Regions from separate parts of the Streptomyces sp. NPDC016309 genome, predicted to be linked through region 2. Evidence: riboswitches for the same ligand, from Rfam matches in the RefSeq annotation. Region 2 holds a riboswitch; each other region holds the start of a gene.

Region 1 (10,108 bases), on a different contig from region 2:
GTTCTCGTACGACCCGCCCCAGCGGTCCTCGCGCCGGTTCGTCGCGGCGGCGATGAACTCGTTGATCAGGTAGCCCTCGGAGCCCATGATCTCGACGCCGTCGTACCCGGCCGACCTGGCGAGCTCCGCGGCCCGTACGTAGTCCTCGATCGTCCGCTCGACCTCGGCGTCGGTGAGCTCGTTCGGCACGAAGGGGCTGATCGGCGCCTGGAGGGCGCTCGGCGCGACCAGGTCGCGGTGGTAGGCGTACCGCCCGAAGTGCAGGATCTGCATCGCGATCCGCCCGCCGGCCGCGTGCACCGCGTCCGTCACGACCCGGTGCTGCGCGGCCTCCTCCTCGGTGGTGAGCCTGGCCCCGCCCTCGTACGGCCGGCCCGCGTCGTTGGGCGCGATGCCACCGGTGACGATCAGCCCGACGCCGCCGCGGGCGCGCTCGGCGTAGAAGGCGGCCATGCGGGCGAAGCCGTTCTCCGCCTCCTCCAGCCCGACGTGCATGGACCCCATGAGCACCCGGTTGGGCAGGGTGGTGAACCCCAGGTCCAGGGGGCTGAGCAGGTGCGGGTACGGGGCCGGGGCCGGGGTCGCAGTCATGGGGGCGCCTCCTCGCGCGATGTCGTCGCCCCAGTTGTAGACGACCCCGGGGGCCTTGTGCAACAAGTTGCATAAGGATCGGGGCGTGACCTCCGCTACGTACCGCCGCCTACGCGCCGCCCGGGACCGCGGCCGCCGCCCAGTCCTCCAGCTCCTCCGGGGTGCGCGGGCCCGGCTCCTGTGCCCCCAGCAGGCCCCGCTCCCGCAGCACCCGCGCCACCGCCATCCCCCACGGGCGGCGCAGCCGGGCCGCGTCCAGCAGGGCCTGGTCGGCCAGCAGCTCCGCCGCCGGACCGGTGCGCAGCCCGTCCGGGGTGAGGACCGCCGCGTCGTCGGCCCAGCGCAGCGCCAGGTCCACGTCGTGCGTCGCCATCACGACCGTGGTCCCGGAGGCGCGCAACCGGTCCAGGACGGCCAGCAGCCGCTCCTGGCCGTGCGGGTCCAGACCGGCCGTCGGCTCGTCGAGGACCAGCACCCGGGGCCGCATGGCCACCGCGCCCGCGATCGCGGCCCGCTTGCGCTGCCCGTACGACAGCAGGTGCGTCGGCCGGTCCTCCAGCGCCGCGATGTCCAGCGCCTCCAGCGCCTCCCGCACCCGCTCGCGCACCTCCGCCTCCGGCACGCCCAGGTTCAGCGGCCCGAACGACACGTCCTGGCCCACGGACGCCGCGAACAACTGGTCGTCCGGGTCCTGCACCACGAGCTGCACCGTCGTCCGCAGCCGGGTCAGCCCCGCCCTGTCGTACGACACGTCGCGCCCCTCCAGGCGCAACCGGCCGCTCGCGCACCGCAGGCCACCGCTCAGCAGCCGCAGCATCGTCGTCTTGCCGCCCCCGTTGCGGCCCAGCAACGCGATGGAGCGCTTTTCCGGCACGGCGAAGTCGACGCCCTCGAGCACGGCGGGACCGTCCTCGTAGGCGTATCCCGCACCGACGAGTTCCACGACGGCGGGAGCATTCATGGCAGGAACCTCTCGAGTACGAAGGTGGCGACGACGAGCCCGGCGAGCAGCACGCCCGTCGCGGCGAGGAAGCGCCCGGACACCGCCGTGGGCGGCACCAGCACCCGCAGCGTGCCGTCGTAGCCCCGCCCGGCCAGCCCCGTCTGGAGCCGCGCCGCCCGGTCGAAGGCGCGCACGAACGCGGTCGCGCCCAGGCCCGCCAGGGAGCGCCAGGTGGCCGCCCGGCTCGTCAGCCCGAGCCGCGCCGCCTGCGCCTCCCGGATCCGCCGGACCGCGTCCAGCAGCAGGAAGCTGATCCGGTACATCACCAGCGCCACGTCGACGACCGGCGCCGGGACGCCCGCCCGGACCAGCCGGGGCAGCACGTCGGACACCGGGGTGGTGAACGCGAACAGCAGCACGCCCATCGAGGCCGCCGACGTGCGCAGCAGCAGTCGCCCGGCGTGCGCCGGCCCGTCGGGCGCGAGCGTGACGAACCCCTCCGCCCCGCCAACCTGGAACAGCAGGGGCAGCGCGCCCGTCACACAGAAGCCGAGCGGGACGCGCCACGCCCGCCACAGCCGGCGCGGCGGGACCCCGGCCGGGCCGAGCAGCACCACGAGGGTCGCGGCGGCGACCAGCGCGGCCCCCGGCCACGGCGGCAGGCACACGGCCAGCAGCGTCAGGCCGAAGCCCAGCGCGGCCTTCTCGCACGGATGGCGGCGGCGCCAGCGACTGCTGTGCGCCGCCGCGTCGATCGGCAGCACCGGCGGTTACGCCGGCGTCCGCGGCGCGTCGGCCCCGGAGCCACCCGCGCCGACCGCGTCGGCCGGTGCCGCGTCCGGGGTGCCGGGAGTGCCCGGGGTGTCCGGGGTACCCGGGGTGTCCGCCGCCGGGGCGTCCCCGCCGGGGGACCCCGCCCGTGCCCGGGCCTCGCCCTGCCGGCGGCCGCGCCGCAGACCGAAGTAGTAGGCCAGTACACCGGCGCCCAGGGCGGCCTGGAGCGAGAACAGCGCCGACTCGATCTCGCCGGACGGCGGCTCGTACAGCGGGGTGAACCACGGCTCGTAGTCCGGGTGGGACTCGGTGATCGCCGTCTCCGCCTGCCCGTCGGCGCCCGTGAACGGCTCCTCCTTGTGGTCGCCCATGCCCAGGGCCAGCGGCAGGACGGCCAGCGCGACCACGACGAGCAGCAGCAGCGAGTTGATCCTGGCGTTACGGCTCATCGGGCCACGGCCTCCTTGTTCGCGGACACGACGCCGAGCCGTGCCAGATCACCCTTGCTGGACTGCATCAGCAGCCGCATCACCAGCACGGTGAGCAGCCCCTCGCTGACCGCCAGCGGAACCTGAGTGATCGCGAAGATGCCGCCGAACTTGGCCAGCGCGCCGGCCACCCCGCTGCTGGGGTCCGGGAACGCCAGCGCGAGCTGCACGCTGGTGACGCAGTACGTGGACAGGTCGGCGACGAAGGCCCCGAAGAACACGCTCACCATCAGCGGCACCTCGAAACGGCGCAGCAGCCGGTACGTCCCGTAGCCGGCCCACGGACCGACGATCGCCATGGAGAACGCGTTGGCGCCCAGGGTCGTCAGGCCGCCGTGGGCCAGCAACAGCGCCTGGAACAGCAGCGTGATGGTGCCCAGCACCGCCATGATCGGCGGCCGGAACAGGATCGCGCCCAGCCCCGTGCCGGTCGGGTGGGAGCAACTGCCCGTCACGGAGGGCAGTTTCAGGGCGGACAGCACAAACGTGAAGGCGCCGGACGCACCGAGCAGAAGGGTCGATTCCGGATTGGCCTTGACCTCACGGGTCAGGGCCCTGACCCCGTGGACGACGAAGGGGGCGGCCGCGACGCTCCAGGCGGCCGCGTGCACGGGGGGCAGATAGCCCTCGGCGATATGCATATGGAAGGAGACCCTCTCCAGCACCTCGTGGATGGACAACGCGCCCTGGCCGGTCTCCTGGCTGACGGGTCATGCCGCCGCGGCTCCGCCTTCCCGGACGACGCGGTTCCCCGCGACGTTCCAGTGGCTTCCCGAGGTGGTCCCCGGGAGTGGAGCCGGACTTCCCGATCACAGTGGCGAGGGCCGCACCGGTACCGCACCGGTTTCCCGTACACCAAGGCCCTGCGACAGTAGTGCGTTGACCAGGTACATCACAAGCCGCGCGTCGGCGCACGGCCCGGCTCCACCCGCGGGGCACACCTCATTCCTTGCGGTAGCCGTACGCCTCGGACGCCGCCGCCACCACCGCGTCCAGGTCACCGCCCGCCGACGCGGTGACCACCGCCGCCACGGCCCCCTCCACGAACGGCGCGTCCACCAGCCGGGTGCCCTCGGGCAGCTCGTCCCCCTCCGCGAGCAGGGCCTTCACCGTCAGGACGGCGCTTCCCAGGTCCACCAGGACGGCCACCCCCGCACCGCCGTCGACCGCCGTCGCCGCCCGCGTGATCAGCTCCGCGCTGGTGCCGAGCCCCCCGTCCGGGGTGCCGCCCGCGGCCGCCACCGGCGCGGTGCCGCCGCCGGCCAGGCCCCGCGCCAGCTCGGCCACGGAGGACGCCACCGCCGCGCTGTGCGAGACCAGGACCACACCCACCTGCCCGCTCACCGGCCGCCCCGCTCCGCCCCCGCCTCGGCGAGCGCCGCGAACAGCAGGGCGGAGGACGTCGCCCCCGGGTCCTGGTGCCCCTCGCTGCGCTCACCCAGGTAACTGGCCCTGCCCTTGCGGGCCCGCATCGGCACGGTCCCCAGGGCGCCCCGGTCCGCCGCCTCCGCCGCCGCCGGGAGCGACTCGCCGAGCGACTCGGCCAGTGCCTCGACGGCCGGCTCCAGCGCGTCCAGCATCGTCTTGTCCCCGGCCTTCGCCCCGCCGAGCTGCGCCACCGCCGCCACGCCCACCCGCAGCGCCTCGGCCAGTTGCACCGGCGCCACCTCGGCGGCGTCGCCCAGAGCCTTGCCCGTGCGCCGCAGCAGCGTCCCGTACAACGGCCCCGACGCGCCGCCGACCGTGGAGATGAGCTGCCGCCCGGCGAGGGTGAGCACGGCCCCCGGTGTCCCGGGCCGCTCGTCCTCCAGGGCCGTGACCACCGCGGCGAAACCGCGTCGCAGATTGGCGCCGTGGTCGGCGTCGCCGATCGCCGCGTCCAGCTCGGTGAGCCGGCCGGCCTCCCGGTCCACGGCGGCCGCCGCCCCGGTCAGCCAGCGCCGGAAGAAGTCCGCGTCGAGCACGCCCCTCACCGTCCCCAGCGGAGCGCGGCGGTCCGCACCGGCGCGTCCCACAGTCGCAGCAGTTCCTCGTCGGCCCGGCACAGGGTCACGGAGCACCCGGCCATGTCGAGCGAGGTCACGTAGTTGCCGACGAGCGTACGGGCCACGGGAACGCCCCGCTCGCCCAGCACGCGCTGGACCTCGGCGTTGAACCCGTACAGCTCCAGCAGCGGTGTCGCCCCCATGCCGTTGACCAGCACCAGCACCGGACCGCCGGGCCGCAGGTCCTCCAGGACGGCGTCGACCGCGAAGTCGGCGATCTCGCGGGAGGTCATCATGGGCCGCCGCTCCCGGCCCGGCTCGCCGTGGATGCCGATGCCCAGCTCCAGTTCGCCCGGCGGCAGGTCGAACGTGGGGCTGCCCTTCGCGGGGGTGGTGCAGGCGCTGAGCGCCACCCCGAAACTGCGCGCGCTCGCGTTCACCCGGCGGGCGATCGCCTCCACCCGCTCCAGCGGCGCACCCTCCTCGGCCGCCGCTCCGGCGATCTTCTCCACGAACAGCGTGGCCCCCGTCCCGCGCCGTCCGGCGGTGAACGTGCTGTCGGCGACGGCCACGTCGTCGTCCACGACGACCTTCGCCACCTGGACGCCCTCGTCCTCGGCGAGCTCGGCGGCCATCTCGAAGTTCAGCACGTCACCGGTGTAGTTCTTGACGACGAAGAGCACCCCGCGCCCACTGTCCACGGCCGCCGCCGCCCGTACCACCTGGTCCGGCACGGGGCTGGTGAACACCTCACCGGGGCAGGCGGCCGACAGCATCCCCGGCCCCACGAACCCGGCGTGCAGCGGCTCGTGACCGGACCCGCCCCCGGACACCAGCGCCACCTGCCCGGCGACCGGCGCGTCCCGCCGGACGACGACCCGGTGCTCCACGTCCACGGTGAGCTCCGGATGTGCGGCCGCGATCCCGCGCAACGCGTCGGCGACCACGGTCTCGGGTACGTTGATCAGCATTCTCAACGGTGCCTCCCAGCTTGGTGCGAGCAGGTGGTCCTGGCTGCCGGCCGCCCTCCCGGCACCCCGGTGACGGGCCGTCCGGCCCAGTATCGGGGCGGTGACGGGCATCGGACCGGATCGCGCCGGACACGGCCCCCGAGGCGTCCCCCGCCGCGTCCCCGGGCACGGCCCCCGACGCGTCCCCGTAGGCGTCGCTCCGGCGCCGGAGCGTGCGCGCGGCGTCAACGGCGCTCCAGGCAGCCCCGGAGGAACGCGGCCTGTCCCGCGTGCTGGAGGTCCTCCGCCACGACACTGACCAGGCGCACGCCCAGGGTGACCGGGGGCGACCAGGAGGTGTCCACGACGCGGTCCAGGTCGGCGTCACGGAGGGTCCGGACGAATCCGACGGTCCGTTCGTGGACGGCGTCGTAGTAATCCGGCAGGAGCGCCGGCGTCCGCACCCGTACCGACCCGACCTCCTCGGCGGTGTGCCCGTAGCCCGTCGCCGTCGCCGGGAACGGCAGGCCGAACCGGTCCGCCCATCCCTCCGACAGCCAGAGCTGCTCCTCGCCGGCGACGCCGGCCACGTGATCGTCCTGGATGCGGGTGAGGTGCCAGACGAGCCAGGCGATGGTGTTGGCCCCCGGGTCCAGCCGCGCGTGCAGCAGCTCCGGCGAGAGCCCCCCGACCGCGTCGTGCACGGCCTCCCGCACCCGCCCGAATCCGTCCACCAGCACACCCGCGCCGTTCATCGTGCGCACCGCCTTTCACCACGTGTCGTCGCTCCACTGGTCGAGCAGCTCGTCGCCGGTCGCCGCCGGGTCCGCGGCCGTCGCCTGGAGGGACTGCTCCGTCCAGATGACCTTGCCCTCCGGGGTGTACCGGGTACCCCAGCGCTCGGCGTACCGGGCGACCAGGAACAGGCCGCGGCCGCCCTCGTCGGTGGTCTTCGCACGGCGCAGGTGGGGCGAGGTGCTGCTGCCGTCGAAGACCTCGCAGATCAGGCTGCGGCCGCGGAGCAGCCGCACGCTGATCGGGTCGCCGCCGTAGCGGATGGCATTGGTGATCAGCTCGCTGAGGATCAGTTCGGTGTTGAAGCTGATGTCGCCCAGGCCCCAGTCCGCCAGGCGGCGGGCGCACGCGGCGCGCACCGGTGCCACCGCGGCCGGGTCCCGGGGGACGTCCCACCGGGCGAAGTCCGACGGGTCGAGGCGGTGGGTACGGGCCACCAGCAGCGCGATGTCGTCGCCGGGCTGGGCGGGCAGCATGGCCTCCACGACCGCGGCGCAGGTGTCCTCCGGGGTACGGCCGGTCGCCGCCAGCGCGCCGCGCAGCGCCTCCAGACCGGCGTCCAGGTCGCGGCCCCGCTCCTCGATCAGCCCGTCGGTGTAGAGCACCAGCGTCGACCCCTCGGGGAGGGACGCCTCGGCGGTCTCGAACGGCAGTCCGGCACCCAGGCCCAGCGGCGGTGAGACCGGGACGGGCAGGAAGGACACGTTCCCGTCCGGCAGGACCACCGCGGGCAGCGGATGGCCGGCGGTGGCGGCGGTGACCCGCCCGGACACCGGGTCGTAGATCGCGTACAGGCAGGTGGCGCCGGTGATGCCCTGGCCGTCCCGCTCCTCCTCGACGGCCTCGTTCGCGTCGATGTGGGTGACCAGCTCGTCCAGGTGCCCCAGCAGTTCGTCGGGCGGTTGGTCGAGGGTGGAGAAGTTGTGCACGGCGGTACGCAGCCGGCCCATGGTGGCGGCGGCGTGCAGGCCGTGGCCGACGACGTCGCCGACCACCAGCGCCACCCGGGCGCCGGACAGCGGGATCACGTCGAACCAGTCGCCCCCGACACCGGCCCGGGCGGGCAGGTAGCGGTAGGCCGCCTCCAGGGCGTCCTGGTCGGGCGTGCCGCGGGGCAGGAGGCTGCGCTGGAGGGCCACGGCCATGGCGTGCTCGCGTGTGTAGCGGCGGGCGTTGTCGATCGCGACCGCCGCCCGGGCGGCCAGTTCCTCGGCGAAGGACGTGTCGTCCTCGTCGAAGGGCGCGGAGGTGCCCGCCCGCCAGAAGTTCGCCACTCCCAGGAGCACCCCCCGCGCCCGGATCGGCACCGCGATCAGGGACCGCGGACCCGCGCCCGCGCCATCCGGCCCGGCGCCCGTGTCCGCACCGTCCGCCGGTTCGGAGCCGCCCGGTTCGGAGCCGTCCCGCTCCCGCTCCGGGCCCGGGTCCGGCTCCCGCTCCGGGTCCGGGTCCGGTCCCGCGGCGACGTCTCCGGCGGGGGCCGGACCGGCCGCCAGCACCGCGCGCCCGGTCGCCACCGCGCGGGCGACCGGCTCGTCGGGCTCGGGACGCACCGGCGCGCCGACGGGGAGGAGGGCGAGACCGTCCGCCCGGCCGCACGCGGCGGCCCGGCGCAGCTCGGTGTCCCGCCCGGGCGGCGGCTCCTCGCCCCGGAGGACCGGGTCCAGCAGCTCCACGGTCACGGCGTCCGCGAACCGGGGCACGGACACCTCCGCGAGCTCCTCGGCGGTGCGGGTCACGTCCAGCGTGGTGCCCGTCCGGGCACCGGCGTCGTACAGCAGCCGCAGCCGCTCCCGGGCGACCTCCGCCCGTCCGGTGACCGTCGCCAGCTCCGTGGTGTCCCGCAGGGTCACCACGGAGCCCGCCTGGCCCCCGTACGGAGCGGTGGGCCGCTTGTTCACCGCCAGCAACCGGTCGCCGGCCAGGCACACCGCGTCCGTGACCGGCTCGGCGGACCCCAGCAGCCGCGCCGCCTCCCCGTCCAGCCCCAGGTCCGCCACCCGGCGCCGCTCGGCGTCCGCCGGCAGGTCCAGCAGCCGCCGCGCCTCGTCGTTGGCCAGCAGCACCGTGCCGTCCGCCCCGACGATCAGCACGCCTTCCCGCACCGCGTGCAGGACGGCGTCGTGGTGCTCGTACATCCGGGTCATCTCCGCCGGGCCCATGCCGTGCGTCTGCCGCCGCAGCCGCCGGGACACCAGCGCCGCCCCGACGATGGACAGGGCGAGCGCCGCCGCACCGGCACCGAGGATGAGCGGGAGCTGCCGCTGCACCGGATCGCCGACGTTCTCCACGGTGATCCCGGCGGAGACCAGCCCGACGACCGCGCCGCCCGGGCCGAACACCGGCACCACGGCCTGCACCGCCGTTCCCGTCCCGCTGGGCAGCGGCGGCCCGCCGGCCTGCTCGACGACGGTGCGGCCCTCCAGCGCCGGCTGGATCGTGCCGACGAACTTCTTGCCGATCTGGTTCGGGTCCGGGTACGTGAGGCGGGTGCCGGCGGTGTTCAGGACGACGATGAAGTCCACGCCCGCCGCCACGCGGGCCGCCTCGGCCCGCGGCTGGAGCAGGAGCGTCGGGTTCCGCGAGACCAGCGCGGCGGCCGTGCCGGGGGCGTTCGCGAACGTCTGCGCCGCCGTCACCGACAGCCGCTCGGCCTCCCGCTCGCCCGCCCGGTTCGCCTGGACGACCACGGCCGTCATCGCCGCCGCGACCAGCAGCAGCACGATCACGACCTGCAAGAGGAACACCTGGCCGGCGGCGGTGCGCGGCACCGGCAGGGAGCGCCCCCGCGCACCCGGTCCCGGGCGCCCGCCGCCGGACCGGCGCCGGTCGTCGCGGTCCGGCGACCACCGGTCCGAGCGGGAACGCCCGCCGCCCTTTCTGGCCAAAGTCCACATCTCTTTCCGCGCCGGAGGAGACAAGCCCGCGGGCCGGAGCCACGGGCAGAAGCCCGCACTGCTCCATTGTCGGTGACCTCGGGGCCGGACGCGCGGGTACGGCACCCGGCGGTGGCCGGATCCGAGCGGCCCCGGCACCGGCCCGGTCCGTCCCCGGCCGGCCCGGTGCCCGGCACCGGGCCGGTGCCGGGCATCGGTGAGGATGTCAGGAGCCGGTGAGGACGACGAGCCGCTGGGTGGCCCGGGTCATCGCGACGTAGCGGTCGACCGCCCCCTCCACGCCCGTGCCGAACGCCTCCGGGTCGACGAGAACGACCAGATCGAACTCCAGGCCCTTGGACAGCTCGGGGGTCAGCGACCGGACCCGCGGCGTGTCCGGGAAGGTGGGGTCGCCGATCACGCAGGCGATCCCGTCGGGGTGCGCGGCGAGCCAGCCGTCGAGGACCGCGTCCCGCTCCTCCACGGACCCGTGGACCACGGGGACGCCACTGCTGCGGACCGAGACGGGCACGTTGGCGTCGGGCAGCACCGACCGGATGACCGGCTCCGCCTCCGCCATGACCTCCTCCGGCGTCCGGTAGTTCACGCCCAGCGAGGCCACGGTGATCCGGTCGAGCCCGACCCGCTCCAGCCGCTCCTCCCACGACTCGGTGAAGCCGTGCCGGGCCTGGGCCCGGTCCCCGAC
Region 2 (10,108 bases):
CTGCTGGTGACGGACGGGGAGATGGCCCGCGCCCGGGACGAGCTGGCCCGGCAGGGCGTGTGGGCGGAGCTGTCGGCCGCGGCGGGGCTGGCCGGCTTCCGCCAGTGGGCGGCCCGCGAGGGCGGCTTCGACGGGCCGGTGGTGTGCGTGTCGACGTCCAGCGGGTTCAAGGACCGCTCGGTGGGCGGCGACCCGATGGAGCCGGTCGAGCCCACGTGGGAGGCCGTCTCCCGGCGGCTGCGCCGGTAGGGCGGCCTCCCCGGTTCCGGGCGGACCCGCCCGGCGGCCGTCACCGGAGGTGGGCCCAGGAGTGCGGGTGGGCGGTGAGGTACTCGCGCAGCGTCATCGGGGCGTGGCCGGTGAGACGGCGGACCGTGTCGGCGACGGTCGCCATCTCGCCGGTGGCGATCGCCTCGTAGGAGGTGACCCAGCCGGTGACCTCCCAGTGCTCGGCGCCGTACGCGGCGCGGGAGGCGTACGCCTCGGCGCGGGTCTCGGGGACGTAGGCGACCGGCCGGCCGGCCGCGCGGGACAGCTCCTCTGCCGCCTCGGCGAGCGTGAGCGCCTCCTCGCCGGTGACGTCGTACGTCGCGCCGTCGTGCTCGCCGCCGCCGAGCAGGACGGCCGCCGCCACGTCCGCGATGTCCTCGTGGGCGACCGCCGCGACCCGGCCGTCGCCCCCGGGGCCGCGCAGCACGCCGTCCTCGCCGGTCATCGCGGCGAACCCGGCGAGATACCAGCTGTCCCGCAGGAACGTGTGCGGCACGCCCTGCGCCTCGATGTACCGCTCGGTGTGCCAGTGGTCGCGGGCGAAGGTGAACGTCGCCTGCGGGGCGGCCCCCAGGAACGACACGTACACGATCCGCCCGACGCCCGCCGCGAGCGCCGCGTCGACCGCCGTGCGGTGCTCCTGGATCCGGTCGGGGCTCTCGTGCGCCGACACCAGGAACAGCGTGTCGGCGCCGTCCAGGGCGCGGCGCATCGCCTCGCCGTCCCCGTACGGCGCGGGCGGCGCCTTCACCGCGTCCGGCAGGTCCGGCAGCCGGCCGGGATCACGGCCGAGCAGCCGGGCCTTGACGCCCTGGTCGGCGAGGCGGCGGGCGACACGGCCGCCGATACGGCCACTCGCCCCGGTCACAGCGATCACGGATGACATACCGGCGAGTGTGTCAGGCGTACACCTCGGTGACCTCCAGCACGCGCGCGGTGATGCGCCCGTCCGGCGTACGCCCCGGGTCGGCCAGGTAGGCGCGGTAGGCGTCCTCGGTCGGGAACCGCACGAGGTGGACCTCCGACAGCCCGTCGGCGGTCCGCAGCCGCCGCTCCAGCCGCCCGCCGTGGCGCGGGAGGAGGGCGAGCGCCTTCTCCTCGTACGCCGTGGCCTCGTCCACCGCGTCGGCCGGGTAGTCCAGGAGCACGGCCAGTTGGAAGGACGGGGCGGGCGGGCCGTCCAGCGGCTTGTAGAAGTGGACGTCCACGTTCCCGCCGGGGAAGCCCTCGGAGCGGCCGGTCTCGACGTAACCGAGGCGCCGGTAGAAGGCGGGCGCCTGGAAGGAGAACGACGACACGATCACGCGATCGCAGCCGCGCCGCCGCGCCTCCTCCTCCGCCGCGCGCAGCAGCCGCGTCCCGAGCCCGGTGCCGCGCCGGTCCTCGCGGACCCAGACCATGGAGACGCCGGCGAGTCCGCCCCACGTCCAGCCGGTGAGCCCGCCGGTGATCTCGCCCGTCGCGTCGTCGGTGGCGCGCACCGACAGCCCGGCCTCGTCGGAGGCGCCCGTGGCGGCCCGGTTGAAGGCCGTCAGCTCCGCGTCGAGGCGGGCCGCCAGTTCCTTGTCCTCGCCGCCGGCCGTGAGCGTCGTCGTCACTTGTCCTCCAGGTCTCCCTCGGTCTCCAGGAAGACCTGCTTCAGCCGCTCCAGGATCGCCGGGTCGGGCTTCTCCCACATGCCGCGCGACTCGGCCTCCAGCAGCCGCTCGGCGATGCCGTGCAGGGCCCAGGGGTTGGCCTCCTGGAGGAACGCCTTGTTCTCCGGGTCGAGCACGTAGGTCTCGGTGAGCTTGTCGTACATCCAGTCGGCGACAACGCCGGTCGTGGCGTCGTACCCGAAGAGGTAGTCGACGGTCGCTGCCAGTTCGAAGGCGCCCTTGTAGCCGTGGCGGCGCATCGCCTCGATCCAGCGCGGGTTGACCACCCGGGCGCGGAAGACGCGGGAGGTCTCCTCGACGAGGGTGCGGGTGCGGACCGACTCGGGGCGGGTGGAGTCGCCGATGTACGCCTCGGGGGCGGTGCCCTTGAGCGCGCGGACGGTCGCGACCATGCCGCCGTGGTACTGGAAGTAGTCGTCGGAGTCGGCGATGTCGTGCTCGCGGGTGTCGGTGTTCTTGGCCGCCACCGCGATGCGCTTGTACGCCGTCTCCATCTCGTCGCGCGCCGGGCGTCCTTCGAGGCCGCGCCCGTACGCGTAGCCGCCCCAGACCGTGTACACCTCGGCGAGGTCGGCGTCGGTGCGCCAGTCGCGCGAGTCGATGAGCTGGAGGATGCCGGCGCCGTAGGTGCCGGGCCGGGAGCCGAAGATACGGGTGGTGGCGCGGCGTTCGTCGCCGTGCTCGGCGAGGTCGGCCTGGGCGTGGGCGCGGACGAAGTTGTCGTCGGCCGGCTCGTCGAGGGAGGCGGCGAGGCGGACGGCGTCGTCCAGGAGCCCGATGGTGTGCGGGAAGGCGTCCCGGAAGAAGCCCGAGATGCGCAGCGTCACGTCGATCCGGGGCCGGCCCAGCTCGGCGAGCGGGATCGCCTCCAGGCCGGTGACGCGGCGGGAGGCGTCGTCCCAGACGGGGCGGACGCCGAGGAGCGCGAGGGCCTCGGCGACGTCGTCGCCGGCGGTGCGCATGGCGCTGGTGCCCCACAGGGACAGGCCGACGGAGTCGGGCCACGCGCCGTTGTCGTCGCGGTAGCGGGTCAGCAGCGACTCGGCGAGCGCCTGGCCCGTCTCCCACGCGAGGCGGGAGGGGACGGCCTTGGGGTCGACGGAGTAGAAGTTGCGGCCGGTCGGCAGGACGTTGACCAGGCCGCGCAGCGGCGAGCCGGACGGTCCGGCCGGGACGAACCCGCCGTTCAGGGCGTGCACGGCGTGGTCCAGCTCGTCGGTGGTGGCGGCGAGGCGCGGGACGACCTGGCGGGCGGCGAAGTCGAGGACGGCGGCGACGGCGTCGTCGTAGCCCTCGGCGACCGTGGCGACGGCGGCCGGGTTCCAGTCGGCGGCCTCCATGGCCTCCACCAGGGCGCGGGCCTTGGCCTCGGCCTCGTCGGCGCCGGTGCGGGTGGCGGCGGACTCGTCCAGGCCGAGGGCCTCGCGGAGGCCGGGCAGGGACTGGGTGCCGCCCCAGATCTGGCGGGCGCGGAGGATGGACAGGACCAGGTTGACCCGCTCGGGGCCGGTGGGGGCGCCGCCGAGGACGTGCAGCCCGTCACGGATCTGGGCGTCCTTGACCTCGCACAGCCAGCCGTCGACGTGCAGCAGGAAGTCGTCGAACCCGTCGTCGTCCGGGCGGTCCTCCAGACCGAGGTCGTGGTCGAGCTTGGCGGCCTGGATGAGCGTCCAGATCTGGGCGCGGATGGCCGGCAGCTTGGACGGGTCCATGGAGGAGATCTGCGCGTACTCGTCGAGCAACTGCTCCAGGCGGGTGATGTCGCCGTACGACTCGGCGCGGGCCATCGGCGGCACCAGGTGGTCGACGAGCGTGGCGTGCACGCGGCGCTTGGCCTGGGTGCCCTCGCCCGGGTCGTTGACCAGGAACGGGTAGACCAGCGGGATGTCGCCGAGGGCCGCGTCGGGGCCGCAGGCGGCGGACAGGCCGGCGTTCTTGCCGGGCAGCCACTCCAGGTTGCCGTGCTTGCCGAGGTGGACCATCGCGTCGGCGCCGAAGCCGCCGTCCTCGGCGCGGGCGGCGATCCAGCGGTAGGCGGCCAGGTAGTGGTGCGACGGCGGCAGGTCCGGGTCGTGGTAGATCGCGATCGGGTTCTCGCCGAAGCCGCGCGGCGGCTGGATCAGGATGAGGAGGTTCCCGCGCCGCAGGGCGGCGAGGACGATGTCGCCCTCCGGGTTGCGGGAGCGGTCCAGGAACATCTCGCCGGGCGGCGGGCCCCAGTGCCGCTCGACCTGCTCGCGCAGCTCCGCCGGCAGGGCGGCGTACCAGCGCTTGTAGTCGGCGGCCGGGATGCGGACCGGGTTCTTGGCGAGCTGCTCCTCGGTGAGCCAGTCCTGGTCGTGGCCGCCGGCCTCGATCAGGGCGTAGATCAGCTCGTCGCCGTCGCCGGACGCGAGGCCCGGGACGTCCTCGGCGCCGAAGTCGTAGCCCTCCTCGCGGAGCCGGCGCAGCAGTGCCACGGCGGAGGCGGGGGTGTCGAGGCCGACGGCGTTGCCGATGCGGGAGTGCTTGGTGGGGTACGCGGAGAGGACCAGCGCCAGGCGCTTGTCGGCGTTCGGGATGTGCCGCAGCCGGGCGTGCCGGACGGCGATCCCGGCGACGCGGGCGGCGCGCTCGGCGTCGGCGACGTACGCGGGCAGGCCGTCGGCGTCGATCTCCTTGAACGAGAACGGCACGGTGATGAGGCGGCCGTCGAACTCGGGGACGGCGACCTGGCTGGCGGCGTCGAGCGGGGAGAGGCCCTCGTCGTTCTCCTCCCAGGCGGCCCGCGAGCCGGTCAGGCACAGGGCCTGGAGGATCGGCACGTCCAGGGCGGCGAGGGCGCCGGCGTCCCAGGCCTCCTCGTCGCCGCCCGCCTGGGCCTCGGCGGGCTTGGTGCCGCCGGCGGCGAGGACGGTGGTGACGACCGCGTCGGCCGTGCGCAGGCTCTCCAGCAGCTCCGGCTCGGGGGCGCGCAGCGAGGCCACGTACAGCGGGAGGGCCTGGCCGCCGGCGTCCTCGATGGCGTCGCAGAGGGTGGAGACGAAGGCGGTGTTGCCGCTCATGTGGTGGGCGCGGTAGTAGAGCACGGCGACCACGGGGCCGGTGGTGGCGCGCGCGGTGCGCTCCAGGGGGCCCCAGGTGGGGGCGGCGGCCGGGGGCTCGAAGCCGTGGCCGGTGAGCAGGACGGTGTCGGAGAGGAAGCGGGCGAGCTGCTCCAGGTTGTCCGGACCGCCGTGGGCGAGGTAGGCGTGCGCCTCGGCCGCGATGCCGATCGGGACGGTGGAGGTCTCCATGAGCTGGGCGTCGGGGGCCTGTTCGCCGGTGAGGACGACCAGCGGCTTGCCGGTCGCGCGCAGCGCCTGGAGGCCGTCCTCCCAGGCGCGGATGCCGCCGAGGAGGCGTACGACGACGAGGTCGGCCCCGTCGAGGAGGCCCGGGAGGTCGTCCATCGGGAGCCGGGCGGGGTTGGCGAACCGGTACGCGACGGGGCCGCCGGCCGCGCGGGCGCTGAGCAGGTCGGTGTCGGAGTGCGACAGCAGCAGGATCGTCGTGGCGGGCGCCGGGGCGGGCGCCGTCTCGGGCGTGGTCGCGTGCGTCATGACGTGCGCAGGCCTTCCTCGGGGTGTCCGCGCCCCGGGTGGTCGTAGGACGGCGGGAGTTCCTGACTCGTCCGGTTTCCGGCCGGACTCACAGTGGCGGGACCGCGCCGGATTCTCACCGGGCTTCCTCCCTAGGGCCCTGGGACCCTGTGCCGTCTGCATAGTAGAGGCTGCGCGTATGCTCGCCGCCATGCCGCCCAGCTCACCAAATCCCCAGGACCGGGGTGAAGCGCACATACGGGACCGTGTCCGCGAGCGCGGTGACGCGTGCCCCGGTGCGCTCCGGCTGCACCGGGCCGACGACGGGTCGCTGGCCCGGCTCCGCCTCCCCACCGGCGTTCTGACGCACCGTCAAGTCCTGGCGCTGGCCGACGCGGCGGACCGCCTGGGCGACGGGCACCTCTCCCTCACCTCGCGCGGCAACGTGGAGTTGAGGGGCCTCGGGGAAGGCTGCGGACTCGGGCTGGTGGACCTGCTGCGGGACGCCGGACTGCTGCCGTCCGAACGGCACGAGCGGGTACGGAACATGGTGGTCTCGCCGCTCGCCGGCGCCGGCGTGCAGGCGTGGGCCGCGCGCCTGGACGAGCTGTTGTGCGCCGAGGACTGGACGCCGGAGCTCTCCGGCCGCTTCCTGTTCGCCGTGGACGACGGGCGGGGCGACGTGGCGGGCCTGGCCGCCGATGTGACGTTGATCGCAGAGCCCGCCGGGACCGGCCTGGTCCGGGTGGGGCGTACGACCCACCGGGTGTCCTCCGCCGACGCGCCCCGCGCCGCGCTCGCGGCGGCCGGGGCGTTCCTGGCGGCGGCCCGCGCGGCCGGCACCGGCGCCTGGCGGGTGCGGGAGCTGCCGGCTGGGCAGGACGTGGACGTGGACGGACACCTGCGCCGGGCCGGCGTCGCGGCGGAGCCCGTACCGGACGCGGCGTTCCCCACGTGCCCCCCGCCCGCGCCCGGAACGGCCGGCGACGGCATGCTGTCCGTCCTGGCCCGCCTCGGCCGGGTGACCACCGCCCAGTTCCGCGCCCTGCTGCCCGCCGGGGAGGTGCGGGTCACCCCGTGGCGCGGGTTCGTCCTGCCCGGCTTCACCGACCCGGCGGCGGCCCGCGAGCGGCTGCGCGCCCTGGACGGGGCCGGGTTCATCACCCGTACCGACTCCCCCTGGATCGGCGTCACCGCGTGCACCGGGCGCCCCGGCTGCGCCAAGTCCCTCTCCGACGTACGGGCGGACGCCCGGCCCCGCGAGGGCGCCCTGCCCGTCCACTGGTCCGGCTGCGCACGCCGCTGCGGCCACCCCCAGGGCGCGTGGACCGACATGGTGGCGACCGGCGAGGGCGCGTACCAGCCGACCGTACAAGGACCGACGAAATGAGCGAGAGCAGAGTGTTCGACTACGAGAAGGACGGGGCGGAGATCTACCGCCAGTCCTTTGCCACGATCCGCGCCGAGGCGGATCTCGCGGGCCTGCCGGCCGACGTCAGCCAGGTCGCCGTGCGGATGATCCACGCGTGCGGCATGGTCGACCTCGTCCGCGACCTGGCCTACACGCCGGACGTGGTGGCCCGCGCCCGCGAGGCGCTGCGCGCCGGCGCGCCGATCCTGTGCGACGCGCAGATGGTCGCCAGCGGCGTCACGCGCAAGCGGCTGCCCGCCGGCAACGACGTGGTCTGCACGCTCTCGGACCCGTCCGTCCCGGCGCTCGCCGCCGAACTCGGCACCACCCGCAGCGCGGCCGCCATGGAGCTGTGGCGCGACCGGCTCGAAGGGTCCGTCGTCGCGGTGGGCAACGCCCCGACCGCGCTGTTCCGGCTGCTGGAGATGATCGAGGCGGGCGCGCCCCGCCCGGCGGCCGTCATCGGCATACCGGTCGGGTTCATCGGGGCGGCCGAGTCCAAGGACGCGCTGGCCGCCTTCCCGGGCCTGGAGCACCTGGTGGTGCGCGGCCGGCGGGGTGGCAGCGCGATGGCGGCGGCGGCGATCAACGCGATCGCGCACGAGGCGGAGATCCAGGCATGAGCGGCAAGCTGTACGGCGTGGGGCTCGGCCCCGGCGACCCGAATCTGATGACGGTCGCGGCGGTGAAGGCCATCGCGGCCGCCGACGTGATCGCGTACCACTGCGCCCGCCACGGCCGTTCCATCGCCCGTTCCATCGCGGCCGAGCACATCCGCGAGGACCACGTCGAGGAACGCCTGATGTACCCGCTGACCGTCGAGACGACGGACCACCCGGGCGGGTACCGGGGTGCGCTGAACGACTTCTACGAGGAGGCGTCGGCGCGGCTGGCCGCCCACCTGGACGCGGGCCGCACGGTCGCCGTCCTCGCCGAGGGCGACCCGCTGTTCTACGGCTCCTACCAGCACATGCACAAGCGGCTGGCGGACCGGTACGACACCGAGGTCATCCCCGGTGTCACCTCGGTGAGCGCGTCGGCGGCCCGGCTGGGCAAGCCGCTGTGCGAGGCGGAGGAGATCCTGACGATCATCCCCGGCACGCTGCCGGAGGAGGAACTGACGGCCCGCCTGGCGGCCACCGACTCGGCCGTCGTCATGAAGCTGGGCCGGACGTTCCCGACGGTACGGCGCGCCCTGGAGCGGGCGGGCCGGCTGGACGACGCCCACTACGTGGAGCGGGCCACGATGGCCGGCGAACGGACCGGCGCCCTGGCGGACGTCGACCCCGGATCGGTCCCCTACTTCTCCGTGGCGGTGCTCCCGTCGCGCGTCGACTCCGGCCCGGCCGTGCCCGCCTCGGGCGAGGTCGTGGTCGTCGGCACCGGCCCGGCGGGCCCCCTGTGGCTGACGCCCGAGACCCGGGGCGCGCTCGCCTCGGCGACCGACCTGGTGGGCTACACCACCTACCTGGACCGGGTCCCCGTGCGCCCCGGCCAGGAGCGGCACGGCTCGGACAACAAGGTCGAGTCGGAGCGCGCCGAGTTCGCCCTGGACCTGGCCCGCCGCGGGCGCCGGGTGGCGGTGGTGTCGGGCGGCGACCCGGGCGTGTTCGCCATGGCCACGGCCGTCCTGGAGGTCGCCTCCCAGGACCCGTACCTGGACGTCCCGGTCCGCGTCCTGCCCGGCGTGACCGCCGCGAACGCCGCCGCCGCGAAGGCGGGCGCCCCGCTGGGCCACGACTACGCCACCCTCTCCCTGTCGGACCGGCTCAAGCCCTGGGAGGTCATCGCCGAGCGCCTCCGCGCGGCGGCCGCCGCCGACCTGGTGCTCGCCCTCTACAACCCGGGCTCCGCCAGCCGCACCTGGCAGGTCGCCAAGGCCCGCGAACTCCTCCTGGAACTCCGGGCCCCCGACACCCCGGTGGTCGTCGCCCGCGACGTGGGCGGCCCGGAGGAGTCCGTCCGCGTCCTCCCGCTCGCGGACCTGGACCCGGCGGAGGTCGACATGCGGACCCTGCTCCTCATCGGCTCCTCCCAGACCCAGGCGGTCCGCCGCGCCGACGGCACCACGATCGCCTGGACCCCCCGCAGGTACCCGGAGGCGTAACCCCGCCGGGGCCGGCGTCACCGCGACGCCGGCCCCCGCGCCCTTCCCGCCGCCACGGCATGCCGGCGCGGTGCCGCCGCCGGTACCCTCCGCCCCCACCTGCCGCCCTTACCGGGCGTCATGTCACGGCCACCCATTTTTTCGCGGTTCCGCACAGACCCCGGGCCTTGGACGCTAGGGTTCCGGAACAGTACATGTGTGACGCACCACACACTGTTTTCCGCTGGCTGCCGGGGTGCGTCCCGAGGCGGCTGTGCATCTGGGGGGCCGCATGCACACGATGGTCAAGGGCGCCAACATCGGTCTGTCGGCGCTCAGTGCGGACACCGGTTCCGTGACGGTGGGGCTGAGTTGGAGCAGCAGCACCGGTGAGGGCGACGCCGACGTGTCCGTGCTCCTGCTGAACGGCACCGGAAAGGTGCGCAGCGACGCCGACTTCTACTTCTACAACAACCCGGTCGCCGACGACGGAAGCGTGCAGCTTCTGGGCAAGACGCCCACCCCCGACGGCAGCGTGGACCGGATCAGCTTCGACCTGGAGGCCGTACCGCCCGACGTCGAGCGGATCATCGTGGCCGCCAGCCGGTACGACGGAGCGCATTTCGGTGAGCTGGACGACCTGTGCCTGTCGCTCGTCGACGGTGCGGGAGAGGGACTGGTCCGCTTCCCCGTCGACGACGCCGGTGTGGTGAGCGCCTTCATCTTCGGGGAGCTGTACCGGCGGGCCGGTGAGTGGAAGTTCCGCGCCGTGGGTCAGGGATACCACTCCGGGCTGGTCGGCCTGGCGACGGACTTCGGTGTCGACATCGAGGACGACACGGAGGAGGACGTCCCCGAAGCCGGGCCGAAGGAGGAGACGGTGAGCGGCCCGGTGCCGCCCGTGGTCCGGGAAGCGGCGCACGTCCCGCCGCCCAGGGCCGGCGAGGCCGCCCCGGCGGGAGCGGCCGCGCCCAGGAAGCCCGCCCGGCCACGCGCCGCGAAGAAGAAGGTGACCCTCCCGAAGACCGTCAAGAAGTCCCTCGCCGAGAACGAGTCCTGGCGGACCGCCCGGCTCTTCCCCGTGACCGCGCTCAAGAGCGACCGGGAGCGCGAGACGCGGGCC
Region 3 (10,108 bases), on a different contig from region 2:
CATGGACAAGACGGTCGCCATCAACTTCCAGCTCCTCGGCGGCATCTGGATCCTCCAGACCCTGCCGGCGCTGGTGGGCGGCCTGTTCACCCGGTGGTTCCACCGCTGGGCGCTGCTGGCCGGCTGGGCGGTCGGCATGGTCTACGGCACGGCGGCGGCGTACGGCGTCGCCAGCCCGACCCAGAAGCACTTCGGCGGCTCGTCCGCCGAGATCCCGGGCATCGGCGAGATCGGCTACATCGGTCTGACGGCGTTCGTCCTCAACGCCCTGGTCGTGGTGGTCCTGACGTTCGTGCTCCGGGCGACCAACGCGCCGGACGGCGTCGACGAGACGTCCCCCGGGGACTACACGGCCGACGCGGGCGACCCGGGCGTGAAGGTGGAGCTCCCTCCGGCCACGGCGGGCGCCGGGCACTGACCCATCCGCGTACGAGGGCCGTCGTGCCTCCCCCGGTGGGGGCACGGCGGCCCGTTCGTTGTGCACTCTGGCCCCATGGACATCACCATCAGGGCGGTACGGCCGGAAGAACACGAGACGCTCGCCGACGTCACGGCCCAGGCCTACCTCGGCGACGGGTTGCTGGCCTTCGGGGAGAGCGACGAGTACCTGATCGAGCTGCGGGACGTGGCCGGGCGCGCCGCGCGGGCCGAGGTGCTGGTCGCGGTCGCGGAGGACGAACGGGTGCTCGGGGGCGTGACGTTCGTCCCCCGGGGCGGCGGTCCGTGGGGCGGGCACGCGCGGGACGGGGAGGCGGAGTTCCGGATGCTGGCGGTGGCGCGGGCGGCCCGGCGGCGCGGCGCGGGCGAGGCGCTCGTACGGGCGTGCGTGGAGCGGGCGCGGGAGGTGGAGGGGTGCCGGCGGCTGGTGGTGTCCTCGTGGCAGTCCATGCGGGCGGCGCACCGGATCTGTGAGCGGCTGGGGTTCGACCGGACCCCGGAACGGGACTGGCAGGCCGCTCCGGGCGTCACGCTCCGCACCTACGCCGTGGAACTCTGAGCCCCGGTCGACACAACATGTGGGGGGTGCCTCAATCGGCGCCCCCCACATGTATGCTCGTCCTCGCTGTCGCCGCAGGGGAATCCGGTGCAATTCCGGAACTGTCCCGCAACGGTGTGTTGGTGTGCCTCTGGGTACGTACGAGTCCGAAGACCTGCCGACAGCGCGCCCGGACCGTCCGGCCCGGGTGCCCAGACGTCCGGGCCTCGCGGAGTGGGCCGGTGGACGCGGTGCCCTGCGCCCCCGTACCCGGGCGTGCCCGCTCCCCTGCCCGCGCCGCCGGTGGCCCCGAGCCGAGCGAGGGAGAGCCCCCACGTGACCATCGCGCCAGCCGATCCGGTTTCAGCGATCGAGAGCGACGGAAACGACGGACCCGGGACCGTACTGCTGCGGACCCTGACCGACCTCACCGCCGATCTGCCCGACACCGACCCCGGCCGGGTCGCCGCCGCCGCGCTGCGCGGCCGGCACGCCGGGTCCGACGAGGCGGAGCTCCGGGAGCTCGCCACCGAGGCGGCCGCCGGTCTGATCGCCGAGGACCCGGCGTACTCCCGGCTCGCGGCGCGGCTGCTGGCCCGGACCATCGCGGAGGAGGCGGCGGGGCAGGGCGCGGTGGCGTTCTCGGCGTCGGTGGCCGTCGGGCACCGGGAGGGCCTGATCGCGGACCGCACGGCCGCGTTCGTCTCGCTCCACGCGGACCGGATGGACGCGCTGGTCGACCCGGCCGGGGACGACCGGTTCGGCTACTTCGGGCTGCGGACGCTGTACTCGCGCTACCTGCTCCGCCACCCGCTCACCCGCAAGGTGATCGAGACGCCCCAGCACTTCATGCTGCGGGTGGCGGCGGGCCTCGCCGAGGACGACTCGGTGCGCGCCCTGGACGAGGTCGCGGCGCTGTACGGGCTGATGAGCCGGCTGGACTACCTGCCCTCCTCCCCCACGCTGTTCAACTCCGGCACGCGACACCCGCAGATGTCCTCGTGCTACCTGCTGGACTCCCCGCTGGACGAGCTGGACTCCATCTACGACCGCTACCACCAGGTCGCGCGGCTGTCGAAGCACGCGGGCGGCATCGGCCTGTCGTACTCCCGCATCCGGGCGCGCGGTTCGCTGATCCGGGGCACCAACGGGCACTCCAACGGCATCGTGCCGTTCCTGAAGACGCTGGACGCCTCGGTGGCGGCAGTGAACCAGGGCGGGCGGCGCAAGGGCGCGGCGGCGGTGTACCTGGAGACGTGGCACGCCGACATCGAGGAGTTCCTGGAGCTTCGGGACAACACCGGTGAGGACGCCCGGCGCACCCACAACCTGAACCTGGCGCACTGGGTCCCCGACGAGTTCATGCGCCGGGTCGACGCCGACGCCGAGTGGTCGCTGTTCTCGCCGGCCGACGTGCCGGAACTGGTCGACCTGTGGGGCGAGGCGTTCGACGCCGCCTACCGCGCCGCCGAAGCGAAGGGCCTGGCCCGCAAGACCATGCCCGCCCGGGACCTGTACGGCCGGATGATGCGGACCCTGGCGCAGACCGGCAACGGCTGGATGACGTTCAAGGACGCCTCCAACCGCACGGCCAACCAGACGGCGCAGCCGGGCCACACGGTCCACTCCTCGAACCTGTGCACCGAGATCCTGGAGGTCACGGACGACGGGGAGACCGCCGTCTGCAACCTGGGCTCGGTGAACCTCGGCGCGTTCGTCAGCGGCGGCGACCTCGACTGGGAGCGGCTGGACGCGACCGTCCGCACGGCCGTCACGTTCCTGGACCGGGTCGTCGACATCAACTTCTACCCGACCGAGCAGGCCGGGCGCTCCAACGCGAAGTGGCGGCCGGTGGGCCTGGGCGCGATGGGCCTCCAGGACGTGTTCTTCCAGCTCGGGCTGCCGTTCGACTCGCCCGCGGCCAGGGCCCTGTCGACGCGTATCGCCGAGCGGATCATGCTGGCCGCGTACGAGGCGTCCGCCGACCTCGCCGAGCGCAACGGCCCGCTGCCGGCCTGGAAGAAGACCCGTACCGCGCGCGGGGTGCTGCACCCCGACCACTACGACGTCGAGCTGAACTGGCCGGAGCGGTGGGAGGCGCTGCGCGCCCGCATCGCCGAGGTCGGCATGCGCAACTCGCTGCTGCTGGCCATCGCGCCGACGGCGACGATCGCCTCGATCGCGGGCGTGTACGAGTGCATCGAGCCGCAGGTGTCCAACCTGTTCAAGCGCGAGACGCTGTCGGGCGAGTTCCTCCAGGTCAACTCCTACCTGGTGGCCGAGCTGAAGCGGCTCGGCGTGTGGGACGCGAAGACCCGTGAGGCGCTGCGCGAGTCCAGCGGCTCGGTCCAGGGCTTCACCTGGATCCCGGCCGAGGTGCGCGAGCTGTACCGGACGGCGTGGGAGATCCCGCAGCGCGGCCTGATCGACATGGCGGCGGCCCGTACGCCGTTCCTGGACCAGTCGCAGTCGCTGAACCTGTTCCTGGAGACGCCGACCATCGGCAAGCTGTCGTCGATGTACGCGTACGCCTGGAAGCAGGGCCTGAAGACGACGTACTACCTGCGCTCGCGCCCGGCGACCCGGATCGCCCGCGCGGCCCGGGCGTCCGTCCCCGTCCCCGCGCAGGTGACCCCGGAGGACGCGGTCGCCTGCTCCCTTGAGAACCCCGAGTCCTGCGAGGCCTGCCAGTGATGTCCGCTTCCCCCGAGAAGAACCTGCTCGACCCGGGTTTCGAACTGACCCTCCGCCCGATGCGCTACCCGGACTTCTACGAGCGCTACCGGGACGCCATCAAGAACACCTGGACGGTGGAGGAGGTCGACCTCCACTCCGACGTGGCGGACCTCGCCAAGCTGACGCCCGGTGAGCAGCACCTGATCGGCCGGCTGGTCGCGTTCTTCGCGACCGGTGACTCGATCGTGGCGAACAACCTGGTGCTGACGCTGTACAAGCACATCAACTCCCCCGAGGCGCGGCTGTACCTGTCGCGGCAGCTCTTCGAGGAGGCCGTGCACGTCCAGTTCTACCTGACGCTGCTGGACACCTACCTGCCCGATCCGAAGGACCGGGCGGCGGCGTTCGACGCCGTGGAGAACATCCCCTCCATCCGGGAGAAGGCGCAGTTCTGCTTCCGCTGGATGGACTCGGTGGAGAAGATCGAGCGGCTGGAGACGAAGGCCGACCGGCGCCGCTTCCTGCTGAACCTGATCTGCTTCGCCGCCTGCATCGAGGGTCTGTTCTTCTACGGCGCCTTCGCGTACGTGTACTGGTTCCGCTCGCGCGGTCTGCTGCACGGCCTGGCGACCGGCACCAACTGGGTGTTCCGCGACGAGACGATGCACATGAACTTCGCGTTCGAGGTCGTGGACACCGTCCGCAAGGAGGAGCCGGACCTCTTCGACGATGCGCTCCAGCAGCAGGTCACCGACATGCTGCGGGAGGCCGTCGAGGCGGAGCTCCAGTTCGGCCGCGACCTGTGCGGTGACGGCCTGCCGGGCATGAACACCGAGTCGATGCGGCAGTACCTGGAGTGCGTGGCCGACCAGCGCCTGACGCGTCTGGGCTTCGCCCCGGTGTACGGCTCGGAGAACCCGTTCTCCTTCATGGAGCTCCAGGGCGTCCAGGAGCTGACGAACTTCTTCGAGCGCCGCCCGTCCGCCTACCAGGTGGCGGTGGAGGGCTCGGTCGACCTCGACGAGGACTTCTAGGAGGTCTTGTCGATCAGACCGGTCGTGCGCCGAGCGTCGCCGCGGGCCCGGGTGAGGGTCCGCGGCGACGGGTGTCCGCCGGGCGCCGCGGCCCGCGCAACTGGCGGTCGACGGCGCGCTCCCGGGCGTGCCCGACGAGCGAGGGCAGGGCGAGAAGGACGAAGAGGGCGACGGGGACGAAGGCGTTCAGGACCGTTGTCATGTCTTCCACTGTCGTCCTCGCGGCGGGAAAAGATCAGTGGCAGGACTGTCACCGACCATCGAATTACTGCCAGGGCCGTGCCATGCTCGTCGCATGCTGAGGAATGTGGCGGCCGTCCTGCTGGACGGCGTGAACCCCTTCGAACTCGGGGTGGTCTGCGAGGTCTTCGGCCTCGACCGGAGCGACGACGGGCTGCCCGTCCACGACTTCGCCGTGGTGTCCGCCGAGGGCCCCCGGCTGCGCACGCACGCCGGTTTCACGATCGGGACGGAGCACGGTCTCGAACGGCTGGCGGAGGCGGACCTGGTCGCGGTTCCCGCGGGCGGCCGCTATGCGCAGCGCCCCTACCCCGAGCCCCTGCTCGCGGCCCTGCGCGACGCCGTCGACCGCGGGGCGCGGGTGCTGTCCGTCTGCACCGGCGCCTTCGTGCTGGGCGCGGCCGGGCTGCTCGACGGCCGCCGCTGCACGACGCACTGGCGGCACGCGGCCGAGCTGGCCCGGCGCCACCCGCGGGCGCTGGTGGACCCCGACGTGCTGTACGTCGACGACGGCCCGGTCATCACCTCGGCGGGTACGGCCGCCGGAGTCGACGCCTGTCTGCACCTGGTGCGCCAGGAGTACGGGCACGAGGTGGCCAACACCATCGCCCGCCGCATGGTGGTGCCCCCGCACCGGGCCGGCGGCCAGGCCCAGTACGTCGACCGGCCCCTGCCGCGCACCCGCTGCGACACGGTCGGGGACGTCCTGGACTGGATGGAGCGGCACCTGGACCGGGAGATCACCGTGGAGCAGCTGGCGGCGCGGGCCCACATGTCCCCGCGCACGTTCGCCCGCCGGTTCCAGCAGGAGACCGGGACGACGCCCTACCGCTGGCTCCTGCGCCAGCGGGTGCTGCTGGCACAGGAGTTGCTGGAGGCCACGGACGACACGGTGGACGCGATCGCGGGCCGGTCGGGGTTCGGGAACGCGGCCGCGCTGCGGCACCACTTCCTGCGCACCCTGGGGACGACCCCGAACACGTACCGCCGCACCTTCCGCGGGCCGGCGCGGGTGGCCTGAGCCGTCAGACGCCGCAGGCGGAGGCGGACCAGAAGCGGCTCGCGCGGTGGTCGAGGTGGGTGTGGTCGCCGTGCCCGGCATAGCCGGGGCCGAGGATGCCGTGGAAGCCGTGGTTGTGGGCCTGCCGGGCGAGCCTGCACAGGGAGCGCGGGCCCGCGCCCAGGTCGGCGGCGTCCCCGTACAGGTGGCGGCTGCCGGACGCCCCGCCGACCGCGTCGTTGCAGGCGTGGGAGCGGAAGCCGCTGGTCACGGTGATGGGCTGGTCGCCGAGCGCGTGCCGCAGCGCCTCCAGCTTCCACATGGTGCGCAGCGCGCTGGCGTTGGCGGTGGCGGCGCTCATGGCTCCGCCGGCCCAGGTGGTGTCGCAGTCGTTCAGTTCGGCGTAGGTGAAGTGGACGGCGTGCAGTCGTCGTCCTGGAGTGCGTAGAGCTTGCCGAAGGTGGCCGGGCCCGCGACGCCGTCGGCCGTGAGTCCGTAGGCGGCCTGGAAGCGCTTGACCGCCGCGGTGGTCGCCGGGCCGTAGAACCCGTCGACGGCGAGGACGCCTCCGTAGCCGGGGTGGCCGGCGACGCGGATCCAGTGGCGGACGCGCGACGGCCCCGTCCCGGTCACCGGAACGGGGCCGCGGCGGAGCGGTCAGTCGTTGGGGACGACCGGGTAGCGGGGCGTCCCCTCGGCCATCTGCTTCAGCGCGTCCTTGCGGTCGCGCTTCGACAGGCGGTCGATGTACAGGTACCCGTACAGGTGGTCCGTCTCGTGCTGGAGGCAGCGGGCGAAGTAGCCGGTGCCCCGCACCTTGATGGGGTTGCCCTGGACGTCCTGGCCGCGCACCACCGCGTAGTCGGGGCGGGCCAGCGAGGCGTACGCGCCCGGCACGGACAGGCATCCCTCGTTGGAGTCGTCCAGGAGCCGCCGCTCCGGGGCCAGTTCCTCCAGCACCGGGTTGCACACCACGCCCACGTGCCGGACGCCCTCGTCGTCCATGCAGTCGTAGACGAAGACCTTCAGGTCGACGCCGATCTGGTTGGCGGCCAGGCCCACGCCCTCCGCCGTCCGCTGGCTGGCGAACATGTCGTCCACGAGCCGCGCCAGTTCGTCACCGAAGTCGGTGACGTCCTTGCACTCCTTGTGCAGCACCGGGTTGCCGACCACCGTGATCGGGCGGGAGGTGCCGCGCTCGCGGTACGCGCGCTCGCGCTCCTCGCAGTCCTCCGTGTCGACGATGAAGCCCTCGTCGTCGACCTGCTGAGCCGTCTCCTGCTGCGCCATGTCCGCTTCTGCGCCTTCCTGAGTACCCGATGCCCGCGCCGTGCCCGTACGGCACGCCGCGTTGTGCCCGTACAGCCTACGGGCCGCGAGCGACAGGGGTCAGCAGACTTCTTCGAGATCCCGCCACTCACGGCTGTCCGGGCTGTCCGCCACCCAGCCGTCCAGCAGCCCCCGCACCAGCCCGGCGGGCGCCGCGATGCCGCACTCCCGCTCGGGCACCCACAGCTCGCCCGGCGACCGGTGGCCCAGCGGCCCCGGATGCCCCGGCTCACTGTGGTCGTGCGGGTCCAGGTGCTCGCCCTCGCCCTCGGCGCTGGGCATCCGCGACTCGGAGCACGCCCGGCACAGCAGCCGCACCGACGACGACCAGTCCTCGGCGGCGAACCCGGCGTCCGCCGCCAGCCGCTCCAGGGCGTCCCGGTCGGCCTCGGTGGCCGCCTCCAGCAGCACCACCCAGGTGGGCACCGGGGACGGCGCCCACAGTTCGATCTCGTCGAACACCGGGAAGCTGTGCCCCGCCGACGTCGTCCGTTCACCGTTCGGGACCCCGTCGTGCAGCACGACCTCGCCCCAGCGCCGGCCCGAGGACGGCAGCGGGATGGACAGCACCTCCACCCGGGCCGGGTCCAGCCGGCGGCCCCACACCACTTCGGCCTCGCCCTCCGGCGACAGCCGCACGGCGGCGCTGCCCAGCTCCATCCCGGTCGGCTCCCCGCCGGCCGCGGCCGCCCCGGGCACCTTCAGCCCGTAGGCCTGCCAGGCTCGGCGGGCCAGCGGCCAGTCCTGGAGGGCGGTGGCGGCGATGCCCACGTTCCACCAGTCGGGCGCACCGGTCTCCTTGTCGAGCAGCGCGACGGCCCGCAGCCCCGCGGTGCGCGCCTGCTCCCAGTCGTGCCGGAACTTGTGCAGCAGCGCCAGGTTGAACCAGGACTCCGAGAGCCAGGGCTCCAGGTCCGCCGCACGCGTCAGCAACGCACCCGCGTCCTCGTACCGCCCGTCCCCGATCAGCGTGAACGCGCGGTCGGTGGCCTGCCGCCACGAGGCGGAGGGCCGATGCCGTACCTTCCCGAAGATCCTCACGATTCCCGCCTGCCGGTCTGCCGGTCGCTGAAGGTCTCTGCCCCCGGACACCCTCTTGTTCGCATCCAACCATGCCGGGTCGCACGCCCGCTCATTACCCATGGGTTACCCCGGGGCCGACCCCGTGACGCCGCCGCGGGCGAGGACTCTGGCGAGTGACTCCACCACTTTCGGGTGATAGTCCCGCGCGGTGCCCAGCCGCAGCCGCTCCAGGGCGCTCAGCGCCCCGTCCGCGTTCCCCGCGCCTTCCCGGAACAGCTCGTCGTACGCGTTCACGGCGCGGACGATCCGGGCGGGCAGCGGCTGCTCCCGGTACGGGTCGGCCTGCCGCTCCACGACGACGGCGACGGCCGCCGGGGCGCCGGTCCGGCGCACCACGGCCCCGCCCAGCAGCGCGATGCGGCGCTGCTCGGCCTCCGGGAGGCGGGCCGTGGCTCCTTCCGGTACGGGATCGATCAGGGACAGCTGTCCGATGTCGTGCATCAGCGCGGCGTACTCCAGAACGGTCAGATCGGGCTCCGACAGTCCCAGCTCGCGTCCTACCGCACGGCTGAGCGCCGCCACCCGGTGGGCGTGTCCGGGGCGCGTGTACCCGGCGATCTCGGTGGCACGCGCGAGGGAGGCGATGGTCTGCCGGTAGGTGTCCCGGACGGACGCGTACCGGCGGAAGGAGAGCTGGGTGAGCAGCAGCGGCACGCAGAACACCGGCAGCGCCCACAGCCCGGCGACCGCCACCGCCAGGGCCATCACCGCGCCGGTGGCGCACACGGCGGACCCGATGCCGAGCCGGGCGCGCAGTTCGTCGCGCAGGAGCGGGCCGTACGGATGGCCGGTGCGCGAGCGCAGCAGCAGGGCGGCCAGCACCGCGTCGCACAGGGTGGTGAGCACCAGGAGGACCAGCAGGAACAGGACGTAGCCGTGTCCCCGTCCGACGGTCCGCAGCAGCTCGCCCGAGTTGTACAGGGGCTGGAAGCACAGGGCGGCGAAGCCGGCGGTGAGCACCCGGCGGGCCACGTGGTCGAGCGCGCGCCCCCGCCCCCGGGCCACCTGCGGTACGGCGCCGACGAGGGCGCCCGCGACGACCACGGCGACGATCTGGGCGACCCCGTGGGTGGTGGCCCGCCCGGCGGACTCGCCGAGCAGGGCGTACGCCAGGGCCCCGGCGGCCCCGAGGGGGGCGGGCTCCCTGCCCCGCGGGTCGTCCGGCGCCGGGGGCGGGCCGGCGTCCGGGCGGGCGCCCCGCCGGGCGAGTTCGCCCACGGTGACCAGGACCCCGAAGGCCAGCGCGGTTCCCGGCTCGGCGACCCCGTGCCAGAGCGTCCAGGCGAGTCCGGCCACCGCGACCGTCCCGGCGGCCGTGCGGAGCAGCGCGCCGGCCGTGGCCGGCACCCCCCACGACCGCGCCCTCACCGGGCGCCGCCCCAGGCCTGGCCGTGGCCCGGGCCGGGTGCCGGGCGCCGCCCGGGCAGCGCGCCGCGGCGTGCCCGCGCCGGGGTCCCGGGGCGCGCGCCCGCCCGGGGCGAGCCGCCGGCCCCGGCCCCCGGGGCCCCGGCCGGGGAGGCGCCGGGCGCCGGCGCACCGGGCGCCGGGGCCCCGCCCTGTCCGCCCTGTCGGCCCGGCCCCGCACCCGCACCCGCACCGGCCTCCGTGCCCGCACCGGTGCCCTCGGGCTCGTCGGCGGTGACCGCCGTCGTCCAGCCGTACCGGTCCAGCGCCCGCGTCAGCGCCCGCACCATCCGCGGGTCGAACTGTCGCCCCGCGCACCGCTCCAGCTCCGCGACAGCGGTCGCCACGGGCCTGGCCCTCCGGTAG

What was found. A riboswitch is a leader RNA that binds a small molecule or an ion and turns the genes downstream of it on or off. The one in region 2 is predicted to bind cobalamin.
Region 1: another riboswitch for cobalamin. It lies ahead of ACF068_RS09850 (energy-coupling factor ABC transporter permease); the one in region 2 lies ahead of cobN (cobaltochelatase subunit CobN).
Region 3: another riboswitch for cobalamin. It lies ahead of ACF068_RS01665 (ribonucleoside-diphosphate reductase subunit alpha); the one in region 2 lies ahead of cobN (cobaltochelatase subunit CobN).

What each region holds. Positions count from the first base shown of each region.
Region 1 is NZ_JBIBSG010000003.1:448,331-458,438, forward strand. It holds gene ACF068_RS09830 (FAD-dependent oxidoreductase) at 1-591, opposite strand, end outside; gene ACF068_RS09835 (energy-coupling factor ABC transporter ATP-binding protein) at 701-1,552, opposite strand; gene cbiQ (cobalt ECF transporter T component CbiQ) at 1,549-2,298, opposite strand; gene ACF068_RS09845 (energy-coupling factor ABC transporter substrate-binding protein) at 2,305-2,757, opposite strand; gene ACF068_RS09850 (energy-coupling factor ABC transporter permease) at 2,754-3,437, opposite strand; cobalamin riboswitch at 3,467-3,699, opposite strand; gene dhaM (dihydroxyacetone kinase phosphoryl donor subunit DhaM) at 3,739-4,140, opposite strand; gene dhaL (dihydroxyacetone kinase subunit DhaL) at 4,137-4,760, opposite strand; gene dhaK (dihydroxyacetone kinase subunit DhaK) at 4,766-5,752, opposite strand; gene ACF068_RS09870 (DinB family protein) at 5,977-6,486, opposite strand; gene ACF068_RS09875 (SpoIIE family protein phosphatase) at 6,502-9,273, opposite strand; gene helR (RNA polymerase recycling motor ATPase HelR) at 9,629-10,108, opposite strand, start outside.
Region 2 is NZ_JBIBSG010000007.1:300,247-310,354, forward strand. It holds gene ACF068_RS19995 (pyridoxal-phosphate dependent enzyme) at 1-249, shown strand, start outside; gene ACF068_RS20000 (SDR family oxidoreductase) at 290-1,156, opposite strand; gene ACF068_RS20005 (GNAT family N-acetyltransferase) at 1,170-1,868, opposite strand; gene cobN (cobaltochelatase subunit CobN) at 1,865-5,509, opposite strand; cobalamin riboswitch at 5,543-5,681, opposite strand; gene ACF068_RS20015 (cobalamin biosynthesis protein CobG) at 5,688-6,878, shown strand; gene ACF068_RS20020 (precorrin-8X methylmutase) at 6,875-7,522, shown strand; gene ACF068_RS20025 (precorrin-2 C(20)-methyltransferase) at 7,519-9,006, shown strand; gene ACF068_RS20030 (TerD family protein) at 9,278-10,108, shown strand, end outside.
Region 3 is NZ_JBIBSG010000001.1:377,561-387,668, forward strand. It holds gene mctP (monocarboxylate uptake permease MctP) at 1-418, shown strand, start outside; gene ACF068_RS01660 (GNAT family N-acetyltransferase) at 494-997, shown strand; cobalamin riboswitch at 1,017-1,174, shown strand; gene ACF068_RS01665 (ribonucleoside-diphosphate reductase subunit alpha) at 1,313-3,670, shown strand; gene ACF068_RS01670 (ribonucleotide-diphosphate reductase subunit beta) at 3,670-4,686, shown strand; gene ACF068_RS01675 (hypothetical protein) at 4,700-4,888, opposite strand; gene ACF068_RS01680 (helix-turn-helix domain-containing protein) at 4,982-5,947, shown strand; partial or broken gene ACF068_RS01685 (D-Ala-D-Ala carboxypeptidase family metallohydrolase) at 5,952-6,526, opposite strand; gene def (peptide deformylase) at 6,584-7,216, opposite strand; gene ACF068_RS01695 (hypothetical protein) at 7,316-8,296, opposite strand; gene ACF068_RS01700 (HD-GYP domain-containing protein) at 8,402-9,685, opposite strand; gene ACF068_RS01705 (HD-GYP domain-containing protein) at 9,703-10,108, opposite strand, start outside.